DNA from 2 places in the Kitasatospora paranensis genome. Region 2 is predicted to be linked to the other one. Evidence: riboswitches for the same ligand, from Rfam matches in the RefSeq annotation. Region 2 holds a riboswitch; the other holds the start of a gene.
What was found. Region 2 has a riboswitch for glycine ahead of gcvP (aminomethyl-transferring glycine dehydrogenase). Riboswitches for the same ligand answer to the same signal wherever they lie in the genome.

Region 1: another riboswitch for glycine. It lies ahead of gcvT (glycine cleavage system aminomethyltransferase GcvT); the one in region 2 lies ahead of gcvP (aminomethyl-transferring glycine dehydrogenase).

Annotation. Positions count from the first base shown of each region.
Region 1 is NZ_BAABKV010000001.1:5,474,849-5,485,813, reverse strand. It holds gene ABEB13_RS26300 (ABC transporter substrate-binding protein) at 1-1,038, opposite strand, end outside; partial or broken gene ABEB13_RS26295 (ABC transporter permease) at 1,134-2,122, opposite strand; partial or broken gene ABEB13_RS26290 (enhanced serine sensitivity protein SseB C-terminal domain-containing protein) at 2,749-3,623, opposite strand; gene ABEB13_RS26285 (enhanced serine sensitivity protein SseB C-terminal domain-containing protein) at 3,791-4,585, opposite strand; glycine riboswitch at 4,699-4,799, shown strand; gene gcvT (glycine cleavage system aminomethyltransferase GcvT) at 4,985-6,103, shown strand; gene gcvH (glycine cleavage system protein GcvH) at 6,180-6,554, shown strand; partial or broken gene glyA (serine hydroxymethyltransferase) at 6,692-7,959, shown strand; gene ABEB13_RS26265 (L-serine ammonia-lyase) at 8,107-9,474, shown strand; gene ABEB13_RS26260 (ATP-binding protein) at 9,559-10,062, opposite strand; gene ABEB13_RS26255 (L,D-transpeptidase) at 10,208-10,965, opposite strand, start outside.
Region 2 is NZ_BAABKV010000001.1:1,864,368-1,875,332, reverse strand. It holds gene ABEB13_RS09445 (SanA/YdcF family protein) at 1-80, shown strand, start outside; partial or broken gene ABEB13_RS40440 (DNA polymerase IV) at 167-1,742, shown strand; gene ABEB13_RS09430 (MFS transporter) at 1,757-3,244, opposite strand; gene ABEB13_RS09425 (DUF2382 domain-containing protein) at 3,444-4,757, opposite strand; glycine riboswitch at 4,994-5,098, shown strand; glycine riboswitch at 5,099-5,233, shown strand; gene gcvP (aminomethyl-transferring glycine dehydrogenase) at 5,322-8,195, shown strand; gene ABEB13_RS09415 (DUF5999 family protein) at 8,309-8,500, opposite strand; gene ABEB13_RS09410 (hypothetical protein) at 8,839-9,414, opposite strand; partial or broken gene ABEB13_RS09405 (glutamate-cysteine ligase family protein) at 9,767-10,965, shown strand, end outside.

The sequences.
Region 1 (10,965 bases), 3.6 Mb from region 2:
GTCGAAGGGCGCGACCTTCTGGTTCAGCGCGATGAAGCGGATGAAGCCGTTGTACGGGTCGTCCGTGTTGGCCTTCAGCTTCGGGTCCTGGAGGACCTTGACCTGGGCGGCCTGGGACAGACCGGTCTGGCCCCAGTCGATGTCGGCGGAGCCGTCCAGCAGACGCGCGTCCATGTCGTCGGCGTTGGTGGTGACCGTCAGCTTGACGACGTCCGGCAGCGCCTTGCGGAACGGGTCGCTGGTCGGGTCCCAGTTGGGGTTGCGGACGAGCTCGTAGCCCTTGCCCGGCTCGACCTTGCTGAACTTGTACGGGCCGGAGGAGACCGGCTTGTCGCCGTACTTGGCGCCGGTGTCCAGCTTCTGCGGGACGGGCGAGGCGGAGCCCATGGCCAGCAGGTACGGGAAGGAGGAGTCCGGCTTGGCCAGGTGGAAGATGATGGTGCCGTCGTCCGGGGTCTCGACCGTCTTCAGGCCCAGCTTGTTCGGGTCGGTGTCCTTGTACGGGCCGGGGTAGTTCTGGCCCTGGTCCAGGGACTGGATCAGGTAGGTCGGGCCACCGGAGACGACGTCCTGCGCGAAGATGCGCTCGATGCCGTACTTGATGTCCTTCGAGGTGATCGGGGAGCCGTCCTCGAACTTCAGACCCTGCTTCAGGTGGAAGGTGTAGGTCTTGCCGTCCGAGGCGACCGCCGGCTGGTTGGCCGCGAGGTCCGGGACGAGCTTGAGGCTGTCCTTGCCCGCCTTGCCGTCGAAGGCCAGCAGGGTACGGGCGTAGAAGCGCTCGTAGTTCCAGACGGAGGCGTAGTACGCACGGCCCGGGTCGAGGGAGTCGACGTCGGTGCTCGTCCAGAGGTTGAGCGTGCCGCCCTTCTTGTCGGAGGGGTTCAGCACCTTGTCCACGGCGGCGTTGAAGCCACCCGCCGACGCGCCCTTGGTCGCGGTGTCGCTGGTGCCGCCCTTGGTGCCGCCGCAGGCCGCAGTGGTCAGAGCCAGGGCAGCCACGAGGGAGGCTGCGGCAAGTGTCCTGTTGCGCTTCATGGGTGAGGAATCCTCCTGATGATGTGCGGGCACGAAGGGTCCGCCGGGGGCGGGCAGGCTGAGAGGGGCCTGCCGGGTCTTGAGGGAGGGCTGGACTAGTTGCCCTTGGGGTCGAGGGCGTCGCGCAGGCCGTCACCGAAGAGGTTGAAGGCGAGCACCGTGACGAAGATCGCGATGCCGGGGACGACCATGTACGTCGGGTCGACCTGGTAGATCTTGGTCGCGTCGGAGAGCATCTGACCCCAGGACGGCGTGGGGGCTTCACGCCCGCTCCAAGGAAGCTGAGCGCCGCCTCGCTGAGGATGTTGGTCGGGATGATCAGCGTCGCGTAGACGAGGATCGGGGCGACCAGGTTCGGCAGCAGCTCCCGGAACAGGATGTGCAGGCTGCCGGCGCCCAGGCTGCGGGCGGCGTCGACGAACTCGCGGTGCCGGAGCGACAGCGCCTGGCCGCGGACGATGCGTCCGATGTACGGCCAGCCGAAGAAGCCGATCACCAGCACCAGGATCGCCATCCGCACGCCGCTGCCGCTGAGGCCGAGCAGCGAGTTGGGCATGACCGAGACCAGGGCGATGGAGAACAGCAGCTGCGGGAAGGCCAGCAGCACGTCCATCACCCGGCTGATCGCCGAGTCGATCCAGCCGCCGAAGTAGCCGGCCGCGGCACCGAGCACCACGCCGATCAGCACGGAGACGCCGGCGGCCAGGAAGGCCACCGTGAGCGAGATGCGGGCGCCGTAGAGGATCCGGCTGAAGACGTCGCGACCGAAGGTCGGGTCGACGCCGAGCAGGAAGTCGCTGCTCATCCCGCCGTAGGCGCCCTTGGGCAGGCCCAGGTCGGGGTTGATCTGGTCCGGGTGCGGTTCGTCGACCGGGTGGCCGAGGAGCGAGGTCAGCACGGGGGCGAAGATCGCGGCAAGGATCAGCAGGAGCACCACGGCGCCGCCCGCGAGGGCGACCTTGTCCCGCTTCAGCCGGTCCCAGGCGATCCGTCCGGGAGAGCGTCCTTGGATGCTCTTGGACGGGCCGCCCGCGGGCGGGGCCTCAGGCCTCGCTGAGCCGGTGGTCTCGATGGGTGTGGTCATGAGTCAGTTCGTTCCCCTCGCCGACGGTGGCCGGCCCACGGTTCCGGTCGGCGAGGCGACCCGGGCCCGGTCAGGGCCCGGACCTCGGACGGTCCGGAGTTCGCGACAGGTGCGGTGCAGAGCGGTGCGGTGGTTCCGTACGCCGGTGCGGCGGTGCAGAGTTCGTTTTCGGGGGTGCCGGAGTCCGGTGAGCGGCGGAGGCCGCGCGGTGGAGGTCCGGTCTGTGCGGAAGCAGGTACTTCGGGCGTGCTGGGTGCTGGAGAGCGCGGCATGCACATCGCGCGGTTCAGCGGACGAGGTGCGCGTTCGCCTTTGTGGGGCTCGGCTCGCGCACTGCGTGTGCAGCACTCTCCGTTATCGGAGCGGCCTTCCGCCAGAGGGGAAACCGAAGGATGCCCAACTGTGATCTACCGCATGCACGGCAAAGCCGGACGAATAGGCGTCTTCACATCGTTGAAACAAAACCGACAAGACGCATGCTGACGTAAGGTCGCCAACGGCGGGATGACGCCACGAAAGAGCCAGGACCAGCGGCCCCGCAGAAAACGGCGGGATAACGCCAGTGGCGGAATGCCGCCACTGCCCGGGCGCGCGGCGCCTCGGACGGTGGTGGGGAGCAGGCGCCGTCAGCGCCCGGGGTAGCCCTGCCAGGGCTGTTGCGGCCAGCCCTGGTGCCCCGGAGCCGGTTGCGGAGAGTAACCGTAGGGCGGGTAGGGCGCGGGGGCCTGCGGCTGCCCGTACTGGGCGTCGCGGTCGAAGAACGGCCGGGCGTTCGCCCTCATCCAGAGCGCCACCGGGTCGAACTCGTCGGCCACCGCCACGGTGGAGACCGCCAGCCCCTCGGGGGCGAGCGCGGCCGCGCGTTGCACCAGCGCCCGGGCCGCCTCCACGGCCGGCGGGGAGGTGTCGTACAGGTCCAGGCCGATGGCCAGGTACGGCTCGCCGAGCACGGGCTGCACCCAGGCACGGCGCAGCGCGCGCAACGGCCGCACCTCGCCGGCCTGCTGTTCCAGCAGGGCGTAGAACTGCGGGGCGTGCACCTGCGGTTCGCTCAGCTGCAGCGGACCGGCGGGCAGCCGGTCCAGGCCCAGCGCGATCCGGCGCAGGTCCGCCCAGGGGACGCCGACGCCGCCGCCGGGGGCGTGCGGGTTGAGCCACAGGCCCCAGCGGGTGCGGAAGAGCGCCGCGGCGATCTCCGCGCCGGGGATGACCTCGTGGGCGCGGGCCCAGCCGCTGGCGGCGAGCTGCTCGGGGAGGTGACCGCGGGCGCGTACCCGTGCCCGCTGATGTCCATGTTCCCGTACTGGGCGTCGGGGCTGCCGGGGGTGCCGTGCCAGAGCAGCATCCACACCTGGCCGCCGGCCAGGGCGCGCAGCAGCTCCTCGTAGGCCTCCCAGCGCTCCGGGCCGACCGCACCGAGGGCGCGCTCGATGGCGCCCGGGTCGCCTTCCGGCGTCCGGCCCCACTGGCCGGACGCGCCACCAGCCGCTGCCGCGCTCATGCGCCCGCCCCGCTCCGCTCTCTCACGTCGTCGCGCCCCGTCCGCTCCGTGTTCCACCGCTCGTGTGGACCGTCGTCCCCAACTGTCGGGGAGCACCCTATTGGGCGTGGCCGACAGGCGTCATACCGCATTCCCCCTCCCGGCCCCCAGGGCCGGGGCCGGACGGGTCATCCGCGCACGTAGAACGGCGCGACCCGGGTGACCAGCCACTCGACCACCGGGTCGTCGGCCAGGTCGAGCAGCACCAGGTGGACGCCCCACGGCGGCGGCGCGGTTCCCAGCGCCCGCCCGAGCGCCTCGTTGACCTGCGCGGGTTCGGCCGGCCACTGCGGGTCCAGCTGGACGCCGACGTACAGCTGCGGCGCGTCCGCCTCCACCCGGGCGAGCGCCCGACGGGCCGTCAGCACGCCCGGGACGGCGGCGAGTTCGGCGGTCGCGGCGGCCAGGAAGGCGTAGGGCTCCTGGTGCGGCTCGGGCTCACGCAGCGCGACCGCGGCGCCCTCGGGGAGCGGTTCGGCGGCCCAGCGGTCGTCCCGCGGCCCGCGGCGCAGCTCCGCCACGCCCTCCGGCGGCACCGGGAGGCCGACCGGCGCCTCGGGGTTGACCGCGATGCCGATGCCGAGCGGCAGGCCGCGGGCGAACTCCCACACCGGGGCGATCGCGAAGGCCATCCCCGGCGCGTGCTGGAGGAACTGCTCCTGCGAGGAGAACACCGGCACGTACGGGGAGCCCGCCAGCTCGATCGTCGGCAGGTCCAGGGAGGCGCCCTGCGGGTCGGCGCCGGCCGGCAGCGGGATCCACACCTGGCTGCGCGCGAGCACCTCGATGACCCGGGGTGTCGCGCCGGGGTCGCCGAGCGCCGCGGTGAGCACCTGTTCCAGTTCGTTGACCGGCCAGCCGCCGCCCTCCGGCGCCTCTCCGGGTGCGGCCCACGCCTGTGCCTCGCCCGCCGGATACCCCATGAACGCCCCTTCGATCGACCTCAGGACAGAGCCTAGCGGGCCTCCCCTCTCCCATCAGGGTCGGCGGCATGCCATGATGAGCCCGCTGTACCGACAACCTCATACTGGCCGCTCGAACCCGCGCGGGAGAGTCCGGACGCCCGACAGGGCGCGCCCGGCGCCGAAGGAGCAAGTCCTCCCCGGAATCTCTCAGGCCCCCTACCGCACGGGCGAGGCACATCTGGAAAGTGGACACGGCCGCGCCGTGCGCCCACCCACGGTGCAAGCCGCCATCCTTGGAGGAGGCGGTGAAGCTCTCAGGTTGTTGACGACAGACGGGGAGACTCCACACCTTCCGTGCCCGTTCGCGGGCGGGAAGGGCCCACGCGTGCCCGCAAGCAGCCAAGGAGTCCGTCCGTCATGTCCCTCCGTCACACCGCGCTCGACGCGCTGCACCGCTCGCTCGGTGCCACGATGACCGACTTCGCCGGCTGGGACATGCCGCTGCGTTACGGCAGCGAGCGCGAGGAGCACCTCGCCGTCCGCAACCGGGCCGGCCTGTTCGACCTCTCGCACATGGGCGAGATCACCGTCAGCGGCCCGCAGGCCGGCGCGATGCTGGACCACGCCCTGGTCGGCTTCATCTCGGCGCTCGGCGTACTGCGCGCCCGCTACACGATGATCTGCCGCGAGGACGGCGGCATCCTCGACGACCTCATCGTCTACCGCACCGCGGAGGACGAGTACATGGTGGTCGCCAACGCCTCCAACGCGCAGGTCGTGCTGGACGCGCTGACCGAGCGCGCCGAGGGCTTCGACGCCGTCGTGCGCGACGACCGGGACGCCTACGCGCTGATCGCCGTCCAGGGCCCGGAGGCCAACGGCATCCTCGCCTCGGTCACCGACGCCGACCTGCCCGGCCTCAAGTACTACGCGCTGCTGCCCGCCACCGTGGCCGGCCGCCAGGTGTGGCTGGCCCGCACCGGCTACACCGGCGAGGACGGCTTCGAGGTCTTCTGCGCCCCGGCCGACGCCGAGCACCTCTGGCAGGCGCTGACCGAGGCCGGCACGGGCGCCGGCCTGGTGCCGTGCGGCCTGTCCTGCCGCGACACGCTGCGCCTGGAGGCGGGCATGCCGCTGTACGGCCACGAGCTGTCCACCGACCTGACCCCGTTCGACGCGGGCCTGGGCCGGGTGGTGCGCTTCGACAAGACCACCAACGACGGCGCGTTCGTCGGCCGCAAGGCGCTGGAGCAGGCCGCGGCGGAGGCGGAGTCCAACCCGCCGCGCAAGCTGGTCGGCCTGGTCTCCGAGGGCAAGCGGGTGCCGCGGGCCGAGTACGACGTGGTCGACGCCGACGGCACCGTGATCGGCCGGATCACCTCGGGCACGCCCTCCCCGACCCTCGGCCGGCCGATCGCCATCGCCTACCTGGACGCGGCGCACGCGGAGCCCGGCACCGCGGTCGCGGTCGACGTGCGCGGCAAGCACGAGCCCGTCGAGGTCGTGGCGCTGCCGTTCTACAAGCGCGCCCGCTGAGGCCCGATCCGCCATCCCCGGGTCCGCCCAGCGGACCGCTCCGCCCTTCCCTCTTGCCATCCTGGAGAATGACGCCATGAGCAACCCCAAGCACCTGCAGTACACCAAGGAGCACGAGTGGCTGACCGCCGCCGAGGACGGGGTGTCGACCGTCGGCATCACCGCCCACGCGGCGGACGCGCTCGGCGACATCGTGTACGTCCAGCTCCCCGAGGTCGGTGACACCGTCACCGCGGGTGAGACCTGCGGTGAGCTCGAGTCCACCAAGTCGGTCAGCGACCTGTACTCGCCGGCCACCGGTGAGATCGTCGAGGTCAACCAGGCCGTGATCGACGACAACTCGCTGGTGAACAGCGCCCCGTTCGAGGGCGGCTGGCTGTTCAAGGTCCGCGTCGAGGCGACCGACGAGCTGCTCGACGCCGACGCGTACACCGCCTTCATCGGCGGCTGACCGCCGCTCCACCCCCGGGGCGGTCGCAGCGCGGCGGCCGCCCCCTCCGGCCCCTGGCCCGCGCGTCGCCCGCCGTCCTGCCGGCCGGCGCTGCCGCGCGCGGCGCTCCTTCACCGCCCTAGGGGAGACACCACCTCATGACGGTTCTCAACCAGTCCCTGCACGCGCTCGACCCGGAGATCGCGGCCGCGGTCGACGCCGAGCTGCACCGCCAGCAGACCACCCTCGAAATGATCGCCTCCGAGAACTTCGCCCCGGTGGCGGTCATGGAGGCCCAGGGCTCGGTCCTGACCAACAAGTACGCCGAGGGCTACCCCGGCAAGCGCTACTACGGCGGCTGCGAGCACGTCGACGTGGCCGAGCAGATCGCGATCGACCGGGTGAAGGCGCTGTTCGGCGCCGAGCACGCCAACGTGCAGCCGCACTCCGGCGCGCAGGCCAATGCGGCCGCGATGTTCGCCCTGATCCAGCCGGGCGACACCATCCTGGGCCTGAGCCTGGCGCACGGCGGCCACCTCACCCACGGCATGAAGATCAACTTCTCCGGCAAGCTCTACAACGTGGCCGCGTACCACGTGGACGAGAAGTCCGGCCAGGTCGACATGGCCGAGGTCGAGCGCCTCGCCAAGGAGCACCAGCCGAAGCTGATCATCGCCGGCTGGTCCGCCTACCCGCGCCAGCTGGACTTCGCCGAGTTCCGCCGCATCGCGGACGAGGTCGGCGCACTGCTCATGGTCGACATGGCGCACTTCGCCGGTCTGGTCGCCGCGGGCCTGCACCCTCGCCGGTGCCGTACGCCGACGTGGTCACCACCACCACCCACAAGACCCTGGGCGGCCCGCGCGGCGGCGTCATCCTCTCCAAGGCCGAGTGGGCGAAGAAGATCAACTCCGCGGTCTTCCCCGGCCAGCAGGGCGGCCCGCTGGAGCACGTGATCGCCGCCAAGGCCGTGGCCTTCAAGGTCGCCGCCTCGGAGGAGTTCAAGGAGCGCCAGCAGCGCACCCTCGCCGGCGCGAAGATCCTCGCCGAGCGCCTCCTGCAGCAGGACACCGTGGACGCCGGCGTCTCGGTGCTCTCCGGCGGCACGGACGTCCACCTCGTCCTGGTCGACCTGCGCAACAGCGAGCTGAACGGCCAGGACGCCGAGGACCGCCTCCACGAGGTCGGCATCACGGTCAACCGCAACGCCGTCCCGAACGACCCGCGCCCGCCGATGGTCACCTCCGGCCTGCGGATCGGCACCCCGGCGCTCGCCACCCGCGGCTTCCAGGCCGAGGACTTCCGCGAGGTCGCCGACATCATCGCCGAGGCCCTGCTGCCGGGCTTCGACGAGGCCAAGGCCACCGCGCTGAAGGCCCGCGTCACCGCGCTGGCCGTGAAGTACCCGCTGTACCCGGACCTGTAGGACCGGCTCCCTCCCCGCGGTGACCGGCCTCACCCCCGCCGGCCGCCCGGACCTCCCGGGGCACCGCGCACACTGGACAGTGCGCGCGGTGCCCCGTCCCGTGTCACCCCGCAAGTCCTTCCACGAGACAGACAAGGACGTCACCCCGTGGCCCTCAGCGTCTTCGACCTCTTCTCCATCGGCATCGGGCCCTCCAGCTCGCACACCGTCGGCCCGATGCGCGCGGCCCGGATGTTCGCCCGCCGGCTGCGCTCGGAAGGGCTGCTCGACAAGACCGGCAGCGTCCGCGCCGAGCTGTTCGGCTCGCTCGGCGCCACCGGCCACGGCCACGGCACCCCCAAGGCCGTCCTGCTCGGCCTGGAGGGCAACTCGCCGCGCACCGTCGACGTCGACCGCGCCGACGAGGCCGTCGAGCGGATCCACGCCGCCAGGCGGCTGCGGCTGCTCGACGAGCACGAGATCGCCTTCGACCCCGCCGCCCAGGTGGTGCTGCACCGGCGCCGCTCCCTGCCGTACCACGCGAACGGGATGACCCTCGCCGCCTGGGACGAGGCCGGCGCCCTGCTCCTGGAGAAGACCTACTACTCGGTCGGCGGCGGCTTCGTCGTCGACGAGGACGCCATCGGCGCCGAGCGCGTCAAGCCGGACGACACCGCACTGCGCCACCCCTTCCGCACCGGCGAGGAGCTGCTGCGCCTCACCCGGGAGACCGGGCTGTCGATCTCCGCCCTGATGCTGGAGAACGAGAAGGCCTGGCGCACCGAGGCCGAGATCCGGGCCGGGCTGCTGGAGATCTGGGCCGTGATGCAGGAGTGCGTGGCGGCCGGCATGGCCCGCGAGGGCATACTCCCGGGCGGGCTGAAGGTCCGCCGCCGGGCGGCCTCGGCGGCCCGCGCGCTGCGCGCCGAGGGCATCGGCCCGGCCAACGCGATGGAGTGGGTGACCCTCTACGCGATGGCGGTCAACGAGGAGAACGCCTCCGGCCGCCGGGTGGTCACCGCGCCCACCAACGGCGCCGCCGGCATCGTCCCGGCCGTCCTGCACTACTACCTGAACTTCATCCCCGGCGCCGACGACGACGGCATCGTCCGCTTCATGCTGGCGGCCGGCGCGATCGGCATGCTGTTCAAGGAGAACGCCTCCATCTCGGGCGCCGAGGTCGGCTGCCAGGGCGAGGTGGGCTCGGCCTGCTCGATGGCGGCGGGCGGCCTCGCGGAGGTGCTCGGCGGCAGCCCCGAGCAGGTGGAGAACGCCGCCGAGATCGGCATCGAGCACAACCTCGGCCTGACCTGCGACCCGGTCGGCGGGCTCGTCCAGATCCCGTGCATCGAGCGCAACGGCATGGCCTCCGTGAAGGCGATCACGGCCGCCCGGATGGCCCTGCGCGGCGACGGCCGGCACCACGTCTCGCTCGACAAGGCGATCAAGACGATGAAGGAGACCGGCGCCGACATGAAGATCAAGTACAAGGAGACCTCGCGCGGCGGCCTCGCGGTCAACGTCATCGAGTGCTGACCGGCCTCCACCCGAACGGATGACACCGCGGGCCCCGTCCGGCACCCCGCCGGCCGGGGCCCGCCGGCCTGAGGGCCCCGGCCGTCAGGCGGCGCGCTCGCGGACCTTCAGCTCGCACCAGACGGCCTTGCCGCGGGGCATCAGGTCCGCGCCCCAGCGGTCCGCGACGGCGTCGACCAGGACGAGGCCGTGCCCGTTCTGGGCGCCGCGTTCGGAGGCCACGATCAGGCACGGCAGCGCGCGCGAGGAGTCCCGGACCTCGATCCGCACCCAGCCCTGCCGGCGGCCGAGCTTGAGCCCGACGGTGCGGCCGCCGGCGTGCCGTACGGCGTTCGCGACGAGTTCACCGGTGAGCAGCTCGCCGGCCTCCAGCTGATGATGGAGTTCCCAGGCACGCAGGACGGAGACGACCAGGCGGCGGGCGACCCGGGCCGACTCCGGCCGCGAGGGCAGCCGGACCTCGTCCTCGGCGGCCGGGTCGCGGAGCAGCCCGAAGAAGGCCTGCTCCAGCTCGCCGGCGGTGAGGCGCTCCAGCTCGGTCAGGGCGAGGGCCAGGGCAGCCGACGGATCGTCACCGACCGCGCCCACCGGCCGATTCGATGCCTGATCCGCCTCGCGCCATCCCGCCATGCGCCCATCATTGCGGAACGCATGCGGGTGCGTACGGACAATGAGCAAACGATCACTATTCAGCTGGCATATGCCGCTGTCAAACCGATCGCATATGGACTGTTCACCAAGCACTCCAGTCGAGGTTCCACCCGCTCAGGCCGTTGTCCGGCCCGACCTTGGCACCGCGGGAGTTGACCACCGTCACCACGTCGCCGATCAGCGAGTTGTTGTAGAAGTGGCCGGCGTCGGTGTCGTCACTGCCGTACCGGGTGTCCCGGACGCCGATGCAGCCGTGGCTGGCGTTGGAGTGGCCGATCGCGCTGCCGGCCCAGGAGTTGCCGTGCACGTAGGTGCCCGAGTCGGTGAGCCGCATCGCGTGCGGCACGTCGTCGAGGTCGTACTCCTGGCCCGCCCGGATGCCGGCGACGCCGTTGGAGGACATCCGCGTCTTGCGGTCCATCTCCTCGATCACCATGGTGCCGTTCCAGCTGTCGAAGCCCGCCTTGCCGGCGGTGAACGGCACCGAGTCCACCGTCCGGCCGTTCTCGACGACCGTCATCCGGTGGGTGCTGACGTCGGCGGTGCTGACCCGGGAGCGGCCGATGGTGAAGGGCTCGTCGCTGTCCACGCCGCCGTACACGCCGGGCGCGATCTCGACGCTCTTGAGCCGGTAGTGCACCGTCACCTTGGCGCCGGGCTTCCAGAACTCGGCCGGGCGGAAGTCCACCCGCTCGTCGCCGAACCAGTGCGGCTTGATCACGGTGTGGTCGGAGGTCTCGAAGGTGACGCCCTGCTCCACCGCCGCCTTGTCCTTGACGTGCCGGTCGAAGCGGAGCGAGACGATCATGCCGACGCCGTACGTCTGGCCGTTGCCGACGT
Region 2 (10,965 bases):
GGCTGCGCCCGGACCCGCAGTTCCTCGGCGCCAAGGAGCCCGGCATCGCCCGCGCCCTCGCCGACGCCGGCACGGACTGACCCCCGGGGCCGGTCCGGAGGGGCCGACGCCGCCGGACGGGCGGCCGTTCGGCCGACCTGTCAGTGGGCTGCGGGATGATCGCCGTGTGCGCACTGTGCCGAGCATCATCCACCTCGACATGGACGCCTTCTTCGCGGCGGTGGAGCAGGCGGCCAAGCCGAGCCTGCGCGGCAAGCCGGTGATCGTCGGCGGGCTCGGCGGGCGCGGGGTGGTCTCCACCGCGTCGTACGAGGCCCGCCGGTTCGGTGTGCACTCGGCGATGCCGATGGCCCAGGCCCGTCGGCTCTGCCCGAACGCGGCCTTCCTCTCCGGGCGGTTCGACGCCTACCGCCAGAACAGCGAGATCGTGATGGGCCTGCTGCGCGAGCGCTCCCCGCTGATCGAGCCGCTCAGTCTGGACGAGGCCTTCGTGGACCTGGAGGCCGGTCCGTACGGCCCGGCGCTGGCCGCCGCGGGGCCGGGCGAGGGGCCCAGCTGGTGCTGGCGGTCGCCGAGGACCTGCGCGCCGACATCGTGGAGCGCACCGGGCTGACGGCCTCGGTGGGGGCGGCCGGCTCCAAGCTGATGGCCAAGATCGGCTCGGAGCAGGCCAAGCCGGACGGCCTGGTGCTGGTGGAGATCGGGTCCGAGCGCGCGGTGCTGAGCCCGATGCCGGTGCGGGCGCTGCCCGGCATCGGCCCGGCCACCGAGCAGGCGCTGCGCCGGGCCGGGCTGACCACGGTGGCCGACCTGGCCGAGGCGGGCGAGGCGGAGCTCGTCCAGCTGCTGGGCCGTGCGCACGGCACGGGTGTGTACCTGATGGCCACCGCGCAGGACGACCGGCCGGTCGTGGCGGACCGCGACGCGAAGTCCGTCTCGGTCGAGGACACCTTCGAGGTGGACCTCGCCGACCGGGAGCGCATCCTGCACGAGATCGACCAGCTGGCGGCGCGCTGCGTCCGCCGGCTGCGCGCCACCGGCCGGTCGGGGCGGACGGTGGTGCTGAAGGTGCGCCGCTTCGACTTCTCCACGCTGACCCGATCCGAGACGCTGCGGGCGCCGACCGACGACCCGGGGGTGATCGCCGAGACGGCGCGGCGCCTCGCCGCCCAGGTGGACACCACGGGCGGGGTGCGACTGCTGGGGGTGGGCGTGGCACAACTGGCCGACTTCACCCAGGAGGACCTCTTCGCGCAGGCGGCGCAGGCCGCCCGGGCGGAGGCCGGGGCGGAGGCCGCGGAGGCCGCCGAGGCGGTGGGGGAGCCGGCGGCGGCCGAGGAGGGGGCCGCCGAACCGGAGGCGCCCGAGCTGCGCCGCTGGTCGCCGGGGCAGGACGTGGTGCACGAGGAGCTGGGGGCGGGCTGGGTACAGGGCAGCGGGGTCGGCCGGGTCACCGTCCGCTTCGAGACCCCGGAGAGCGGGCCGGGCCGGATCCGTACCTTCCCGATCGACGATCCGCTGCTGCGGCCCTCCGGCGCGCTGCCGCTGCGGCCGCAGGTCTGACCCGCCCGGGGGCGTCCCGGCCGGCCTCCCGGGCTGCCCGGCGGCTGCCCGGGAACGCCGAGCGGCCCCGCACCGTCCCGGATGCGGGGCCGCTCGGCGGGCCAGGCCGCCCGGTGGTCGTGATCCCACGACCGGCCACCGGGCGGCCCGGCCCTCTCACGCCGTGTCCGGCGGCGTGAGAGGGGACGCCTCGTCAGGCGTCGGTCCTGGCGAGCGCGGGCGCGGCGGCCGGTTCGGCTGCGGCGGGCGCGTCGGTCGACTTGATCCGGCGGATCGCGAACGGCACCAGGCCGGCGACGATGCACATCGCGGCGGCCGTCCAGAAGGCGTGCTCGTAGGCGTGCAGGGTGGGCAGCGCGATCGGGATCGGCAGCTTCATCGTGTCGCCGGTGAGGATGGCGGCCATCACGGCGGTGCCGATGGCGCCGCCGACGGTGCGCAGCACGGCGTTCATGCCGTTGGCGATGCCGCTCTGCTCGGCGGGCACGGCGCCGTTGATGTAGGCGGGCATGGCCGCGTAGGCGAGGCCGACGCCGAGGCCGAAGACGGCCGAGGCGAAGTAGATGTCGAACTCGTGGCTGTGGCGCAGGGCGAGGTAGGCCATCGAGGCCGCGCCGAGCACGCCGCCGAGGACCAGCGGCAGGCGCGGGCCGCGGCGGGCGATCATCAGCGCGCCGAGCGGCGCGGCGACCATCGAGCCGAGCGCGGACGGCAGCAGCATGACGCCGGCGTGCAGCACGGTGGCGGTGAAGCCGTAGTGGGCGAGCTTGTCCGGGGTCTGGGCGAAGTTGCTGATCACCATGAAGGAGCCGTACATCCCGAAGCCCATCAGCAGGCCGGAGATGTTGGTGAAGGCGACCGCGGGGCGGGACAGCATCTTCATGTCGACGAGCGGGTGGGTGACCTTGACCTCGATGAGGATCCAGACCAGGGCGACGACGGCGGCGACGGCGAAGAGGCCGAGGGTGCGGGTGGAGGTCCAGCCCCAGTGGTTGCCCTGGCTGACGGCGACGAGCAGCGCGGAGAGCCAGCCGGCGAGGGTGATCGCGCCGAGCGGGTCGGCGCCGCCCTCCTTGTCGACGACGGGGTCGCTCGGCACCCGGATCGCGACCAGGGCGATGGCGAGCAGGCCGAAGGCGAGGCCCATCCAGAAGATGGACTTGTAGTTCCAGTGCTCCAGCAGCAGGCCGGTGGCGACCAGGCCGAGGCCGCTGCCGACGCCCATCGAGGCGCTGATCGCGGCGACGCCGCCGGTGACCTTCTGGCGAGGCAGTTCGTCGCGGACGATGCTGATGGCGAGCGGGAGCACGCCACCGCCGGCGCCCTGCAGGACGCGGGCGACGACCAGCCAGGTGAAGGAGTGCGTGCCGACGGCGAGGGCGGAGCCGGCCACGAGGCCGGCCAGCGAGACGAGCAGCATCGGCTTGCGTCCGCGCAGGTCGCCGAAGCGGCCGAGCAGCGGGGTGAGGACGGCTGCCGAGAGCAGGTTGGCCGTCATCAGCCAGGTGATGCTGGAGCCGGAGACGTTCAGTTCCTTGGCCAGCGACGGCAGGATCGGGACGACCGCGGTCTGCACCACGCTGAACGCCAGCATCGCGAGGACCAGGGCGGGGAGCACCCGCGCGCTGCTCGGCTTCTCGGCTGCGGTGGTGGGCTGTGGGGCCTCACTCACGGTTCTCATTCCTCCTGTTAGGGCTGCCCGTTCCGGTGGACGGGCAGCCCTGTGCGGAGGCCCCCGACTGCTTCAGACGAGCGATAGTGAATCAACTGAAGTAACGATGCACGCCAATACTTCAGTGTGTCAAATATCGATCGGTGAAGTTTGGGCAACGCGCAGGCCCCGGCCCGCTGCAGCGGGCCGGGGCCTGAGGGACGCCGGCTCAGGAGGGCCGCAGCGACTCCGGCCGCACCGTCCCGTTGGGCGAAGCCGTCCGTGCGGCCACGCCGGCCGGCACCGGCCCGGCGGAGTGCACGGGGGCCGGCCCGGCATGGGGTGCGGCGGCCTGCCCGTGGCCGCCGTCGGCCGCGGCCGGACGGTTCTGCGGTGCGGCGGCCCGGTCGGCCTGCTGCGGGCCGTGCGGCTGCTGGGCGGTGCCGTCGTGGACCTCGACCTGCTCGCGCCGCAGCTCCTCGCGGACCACCTCCTCCTCGGTGTACCGCTCGACCACCAGCCGCACCCGCTCGACCGGCGCCAGGTACTTGCGGACCACCGGGCGCTCCTCGCGCAGGGTGACCTCCTCCATGGCCTCGGCGATCTCCTGCTCCGTCAGCGACGCCCGCTCGGCGTCGGTGACCGGCACCCGCTCCACGCGCACCCGCTCGCGCACCACCGGCACCCGCCGCTCGACCGCCTCGGAGGTCACGTACTTGCGCAGCCGTGCCGTGCCGAGCACGTGCCACTCGGTGCTGATGTCCAGCCGCTCCTCGCGGCAGGTCACCTCGACCGGGCCGCTGGGGGCCGCCGTCGAGGCCGCCGTCCGGGCGGCGGACGGGGCGGACTGCGCGGACGGGGCGGGCCGGGCGGCGACCTGGGTGCCCTGGGCGGCCTGGGTGGCAGCCGCGGTGGGCAGCCGGCGGACGTTGTCGACGAGGGTCTGCGCCGCCGGACGCGGGTCGGCCGCCGCCCCGTGGGACGCCGTGCCGTCCGCGGGGCGTCCGGTGCCCCGGGCCGCCTCGGGCTGCGGCGCGGTGGCCGGCCCGGCCGTCGGCCGCTGCTCCTCGACCGCCCGGTCGTGCACGGCGCCGCCGTCGGCGCGGGCATGCCCGCCGTCCGGGCCGCCGGCCGCCGGACGGCCGGACACCGCGCCGAATTCCGCGTCCTGCGCCCGACCGGTGCCCACCGGCGCCGCGGCCGCCGGCGGGGCGGTCGGCCGCCCGTTGCCGGAGGTGTCCAGCCCGTAGTAGCGGTACAGCTGCAACTCCTGCGCGGGTGAGAGGTGCTGCCCCACGCCGAAGTCCGGGGACTCCTTGATCAGCGACTTGTCGTACGGGACGCGCAGTTCCTCGCCCGAGAACTCGCTGGTGGTCAGCGGGACGAAGGCGTCCCGGCCGAAGATCCCGGTGCGGACCGCGGCCCACTCGGGCTCACCGGTCGCGTCGTCGAGATAGACCTCGTCGACCGTGCCGATCTTGTCACCGTTCCGGTCGACCGCCTTGTGCCCGATCAGGTCTCGCGGATCGATATCGGTCTGCACGCTGTCCTCCAGTGCACCTGCTCCTGCGGTCGTCGGGGACGGGGGCGGCTGGAGGAGCTGGCCAGACGCCATCTCACACGAAACGCCACGAACCGGATGGCGGCGAGCGGAGCACGTCCGTCCGTGGGCGGCCCTGCTCCGTCCGGGCGACGGCGCCTCCGACCGGCGGCCGTGCGACGGCCGTCACAGCAGCCGTGATCCACCCGGGTCCCGCTGGTACCCTGGGCGGCGACCGCCGAGCCCGCGCGGGAGAGTCCCCACCCCGCTGAACTGGCGGGACGGGGCGCCGAAGGAGCAACTCCTCCCCGGAATCTCTCAGGCATCCGTACCGCGTGGGATAGGTCACTCTGGAAAGCAGGGCAGGGCCGTTGGCACAGGAGCCGCCGGTACCACCCTCACCGACGGTGCAAGTCGACAGGATGCCTCCGGGCGCCGGTACGGCGAAGCTCTCAGGTACCGATGACAGAGGGGGAGGCCTGACGGGTTCGTGCGTTCCTGGCCCCCCACGGCGGCCGGCCGTCGCGCGCACCCCCGCCGGTCCGTGACCAGGAGGCCTCGACCCCCATGAACGCCCAGCCGACTCTCACCGAGCTCGAAGCGGCCAGCCCCTTCGAGACCCGCCACATCGGCCCCGACACGGCCGCCCAGGACAAGATGCTGGCCCAGGTCGGCTACGGCTCCCTGGACGAGCTGTCCGACGCGGCCGTGCCCGAGGCCATCCGCAGCCTGACCGCCCTCGGGCTGCCGGCCGGCCGCAGCGAGGCCCAGGTGCTCGCCGAGCTCCGCGAGCTCGCCGACCGCAACCAGGTCCTCACCCCGATGATCGGCCTCGGCTACTACGGCACCTTCACGCCGCCGGTCATCCTGCGCAACGTGCTCGAGAACCCCGCCTGGTACACCGCCTACACCCCGTACCAGCCGGAGATCTCGCAGGGCCGCCTGGAGGCGCTGCTCAACTTCCAGACCGTGGTCTCCGACCTGACCGGCCTGGCCACCTCCGGCTCCTCGCTGCTCGACGAGGGCACCGCCGCCGCCGAGGCGATGGCGCTGGCCCGCCGCGTCACCAAGGTCAAGGGCGGCGTCTTCCTGATCGACGCCGACACCCTCCCGCAGACCGTCGCGGTGATCGAGACCCGTGCCGTGCCGACCGGTGTCGAGGTGGTCGTCGCCGACCTGTCCGACGGCATCCCGGCCGAGATCGCCGAGCGCGGCGTCTTCGGCGTGCTGCTCCAGTACCCGGGCGCCTCCGGCGCCGTCCGCGAGCTCGCCCCGGTCATCGAGCAGGCCCACGGCCTGGGCGCGGTCGTCGCCGTCGCCTCCGACCTGCTCGCCCTCACGCTGCTGAAGTCCCCGGGCGAGCTGGGCGCCGACATCGCCTGCGGCACCTCGCAGCGCTTCGGTGTCCCGATGGGCTTCGGCGGCCCGCACGCCGGCTACCTCGCCGTGCGCGCCGAGTACGCCCGGAACCTGCCCGGCCGCCTGGTCGGCGTCTCGGTCGACGCCGACGGCAACCGCGCCTACCGCCTCGCCCTGCAGACCCGTGAGCAGCACATCCGCCGCGAGAAGGCCACCAGCAACATCTGCACCGCCCAGGTGCTGCTCGCCGTGATGGCCTCGATGTACGCCGTCTACCACGGCCCGGACGGCCTCGCCGACATCGCCCGCCGCACCCACCGCTACGCCGCGGCGCTCGCCGAGGGTCTGCGCGCCGGCGGCGTCGAGCTCGTGCACGGCACGTTCTTCGACACCGTCACCGCCCGCGTCCCGGGCCGCGCCGACGAGGTCGTCGCCGCCGCCCGCGCGGCCGGCGTCAACCTGTACCGGGCCGACGCCGACACCGTCTCGATCTCCTGCGACGAGACCACCACCCGCGAGCACCTGACCGCCGTCCTCGGTGCGTTCGGTGTCCGGGGCGCCGAGCTCGCCGAGACGGCCGACGTGCTGCCCGCCGCGCTGCTGCGCGAGGACGAGTACCTCACCCACCCGGTCTTCCACAGCCACCGCTCGGAGACCGCGATGCTGCGCTACCTGCGCCGCCTCTCGGACCGCGACTACGCGCTGGACCGCGGCATGATCCCGCTGGGCTCGTGCACCATGAAGCTCAACGCGACCACCGAGATGGAGCCGGTGACCTGGCCCGAGTTCGGCCAGCTCCACCCCTTCGCCCCGGCCGAGCAGGTGCAGGGCTTCCTCAGCCTGATCCACGGCCTGGAGCAGCAGCTCGTCGAGGTGACCGGCTACGACGCCGTCTCCATCCAGCCGAACGCCGGCTCCCAGGGCGAGCTGGCCGGTCTGCTGGCCGTCCGCGCCTACCACCACGCCAACGGCGACACCCAGCGCGACGTCTGCCTGATCCCGTCGTCCGCGCACGGCACCAACGCGGCCTCCGCGGTGATGGCCGGCATGCGGGTCGTCGTGGTCAAGACCCTCACCGACGGCGACGTCGACGTCGAGGACCTCAAGGCCAAGATCGAGCAGCACCGCGACCAGCTGTCCGTGCTGATGGTCACCTACCCGTCCACCCACGGCGTGTTCGAGACCGAGATCACCCAGATCTGCGCCATGGTGCACGAGGCCGGCGGCCAGGTCTACGTCGACGGCGCCAACCTGAACGCCCTGGTCGGCCTCGCCAAGCCGGGCAAGTTCGGCGCGGACGTCTCGCACCTCAACCTGCACAAGACCTTCTGCATCCCGCACGGCGGCGGCGGCCCGGGCGTCGGCCCGGTGGCCGTGCGCGAGCACCTCGCCCCGTACCTGCCCAACCACCCGCTCCAGCCGGAGGCCGGCCCGGCCACCGGCGTCGGCCCGATCTCGGCCGCGCCGTGGGGCTCGGCGGCGATCCTGCCGATCTCCTGGGCGTACGTCCGGCTGATGGGCGGCGAGGGCCTCAAGCGCGCCACCCAGGTGGCCGTGCTGAACGCCAACTACATCGCCAAGCGGCTCGCGCCGTACTACCCGGTGCTCTACACCGGCCCCGGCGGCCTGGTCGCGCACGAGTGCATCATCGACCTGCGCCCGCTCACCAAGGCGACCGGCGTCACCGTCGACGACATCGCCAAGCGCCTGATCGACTACGGCTTCCACGCACCGACGATGTCGTTCCCGGTGGCCGGCACGCTGATGATCGAGCCGACCGAGTCCGAGGACCTGCACGAGATCGACCGGTTCTGCGCCGCGATGATCGAGATCCGCGCGGAGATCGAGAAGGTCGGCTCCGGTGAGTGGGACGCCGAGGACAACCCGCTGCGCAACGCGCCGCACATCGCGGCCCGCCTGGCCGGCGACTGGGCGCACGCCTACAGCCGCGAGGTGGCCGTCTTCCCGGCCGGCGTCAACCCGGCCGACAAGTACTGGCCGCCGGTGAGCCGCATCGACGGCGCCTACGGCGACCGGAACCTGGTCTGCTCCTGCCCGCCGCTGGACGAGTACGGCGCCTGATCCCGGGCACCGACAGGGGCGCGGGGCCTGCGCACGGACCGGGGAGCACCAGTTGCTCCCGGGCCGGGCGCGGCCCCGCGCCCCTGCGCGTTGTCGGACGACCCCCGGCCGCCTCAGGCGGCCACGGCCAGCGGGCGGCGCGGGGCGATCACCCGGCCGTCGGGGAGGAGTTCGCCGGTGTCCTCGAACAGCAGGACACCGTTGCAGAGCAGGCTCCAGCCCTGCTCGGGGTGGCGGGCCACCGGTACGGCCGCTTCGCGGTCGGCCGACTCCGCCGAAGGGCACTCAGGACGGTGCTGGCACACAGCTCGTACCTCGCTTTGCTCATGATCCCGCCCCACCGCACGGCACCCCCCGAGGCGTGCCGCCCTGCCGGCGGATCCTCACTCGCCGGCCCAGGTGTGAGTCGACGCTCCGGTGGGTAGGACAGAGCCCGCTCCCACGCTGGTTCCCAGTGTCGGCATCCGCGGTCCGTCTCGCAGCTGTTTCGTGACATGCGCCACAACCCGCGTCCGGAGATCACCCGTTCAGGCGGCGGGCGGCGGCCGCAACGCCCGGACGGGCCACCGGCCGCCTGACCCTGTCGAGTCAGGGCCGATGGCCCGTCCGGGTGATGCGCCCTCCTCGGGCCGGCCCCTCCCCGTCAGCCCCGCCCGAGCAGCAGGGGTGCGCCGTCCACCTCGGGGCGGTCCAGCGCGGTGAGCAGCTCGCCCGCCTGGTACACCCGGTGCGCCGTGACCCCGAGCGGCGCCGGCGACAGCGGGATCAGCAGGTCGTCCGCCCCGCCCGGCTCGGGGCCGGTCAGCCACAGCGCGGTGGCGTAGTGCCCGGGCATCGACAGCAGCCGCGGCTGGTGCCGGATGCGCGAGCCCTGTGCCAGCTGCCAGGCCTGCCGCAGCGCCTGCACCGTGGAGTCCAGGTACGGGCCGGCGGCGAAGTGCGCGAAGGTGTGGCCCACGCCCGGTGTCTCGCTCACCTCCGCGGCCGCCACGACGCCCGCGGTGCCGTGCTTGATCAGGAACCGCCAGCCGGTGCGCCGTGCGGAGGCGAGGGCAGGCCCTTCGAGGACGTACACGGCCAGCGGGTGCGCCGGCAGCAGGGGGCCGGGGGTACTGCGGAGCACGGCGGCCGCCGGCCGCCGGTGCGTGCTCTCGTCGTCGAGAGCGGCCAGGACGGCGCGCAGGGCGCTGGGCGGCGGTTGAGGGGTCTGCAGAGTCATGGCGGGTCGCCTCTCCGTGCGAGATCGGCGTGCGAGTGCGGCATACCGGCGTGGCGTCGGTGTGTGACGGGACCTGGGCCGTGTCCGGTTGGGCATGATCGCGGTGCGGGCGCGGCACCACGCCTGCACGAGGTTGTCGTGCGGCGGGAGGCCGGGCGGGCGCGCAGTGCGAATTCTACTCGAACAGGTGCGCAGGGTGACCTTGATATCACGTTCGGTGGCGTGCGGCAAGTCGGGATTCTACTGACGAGTCGTCAGATCCCGTCGCCGCCAACCTGTTCGAGTGCCCGGGCTATCGATCTTCCGGATGGGCATGATGCTTGCACGGTCGACCTAGGGGAGGAGGGCACTCATGGGCGAGAAGGTCGTTGCCACTCGCGCTGAACTGTCCGACCGGCAGCTGTACCGACGCAAGCTCCAGTCCTGTCTGGACGTGCTCGAACGGATGCTGCGCGAGGGACGCTTCGACCGCCCCAGAGCCATGATGGGCCTGGAGATCGAGCTCAACCTGGTGGACGAGCAGGGCCTGCCGGTCATGCGCAACGCCCAGGTACTCGAAGCCATCGCCTCCGCCGACTTCCAGACCGAGCTCGGCCGGTTCAACATCGAGGTCAACGTCGCCCCCGGCGGCTCGGTGGGCACGTCCTGGAGGACCTGCGGGAGGAGATCGACACCTTCCTGCGCTACGCCGACCGGCGGGCCGCCGAGGCGGGCGCCCGGATCGTCATGGTGGGCATCCTGCCGACCCTCGACCTGGACCACACCGGTCTCGACAGCATGTCCCACAACAACCGGTACACCCTGCTCAGCGACCAGATCCTGGCCGCTCGCGGCGAGGACATCGCGCTCGACATCGAGGGGGTCGAACACCTGGCCGTGGAGTCGGTGTCGATGGTCGCGGAGGCCGCCGCCACCTCGCTGCAGCTGCACCTCCAGGTCACCCCCGAGCGGTTCGCCCCGGTCTGGAACGCCGCCCAGGCGGTCTCCGCCAGCCAGGTCGCCCTCGGCGCCAACTCGCCGTTCCTCTTCGGGCGGGAGCTCTGGCGCGAGACCCGCCCCGTGCTCTTCCAGCAGGCCTGTGACACCCGTTCGGCGGAGCTCAAGGCCCAGGGCGTGCGCCCCATCACCTGGTTCGGGGAGCGCTGGGTCGACTCCGCGCTCGACCTGTTCGCGGAGAACCTGCGCTACTTCCCGGCCCTGCTGCCGATCTGCGACGACGAGGACCCGGTCAAGGTGCTCGCCTCGGGCGGCGTCCCCAAACTCGCCGAGATGCGCCTGCACAACGGCACCGTCTACCGGTGGAACCGGCCCGTGTACGACGTCGCCGACGGGGTCGCCCACCTGCGGGTGGAGAACCGCTGCCTGCCGGCCGGTCCCACCGTCGCCGACACGCTCGCCAACGCGGCCTACTACTACGGGCTGGTCCGGGTCCTGGCCGAACAGCCCCGGCCGGTGTGGAACCGGCTGCCGTTCGAGCGGGCCGACGAGAACTTCCACACCGCTGCCCGGTACGGCATCGACGCCGTGCTGCACTGGCCCCGCTCCGGTCGG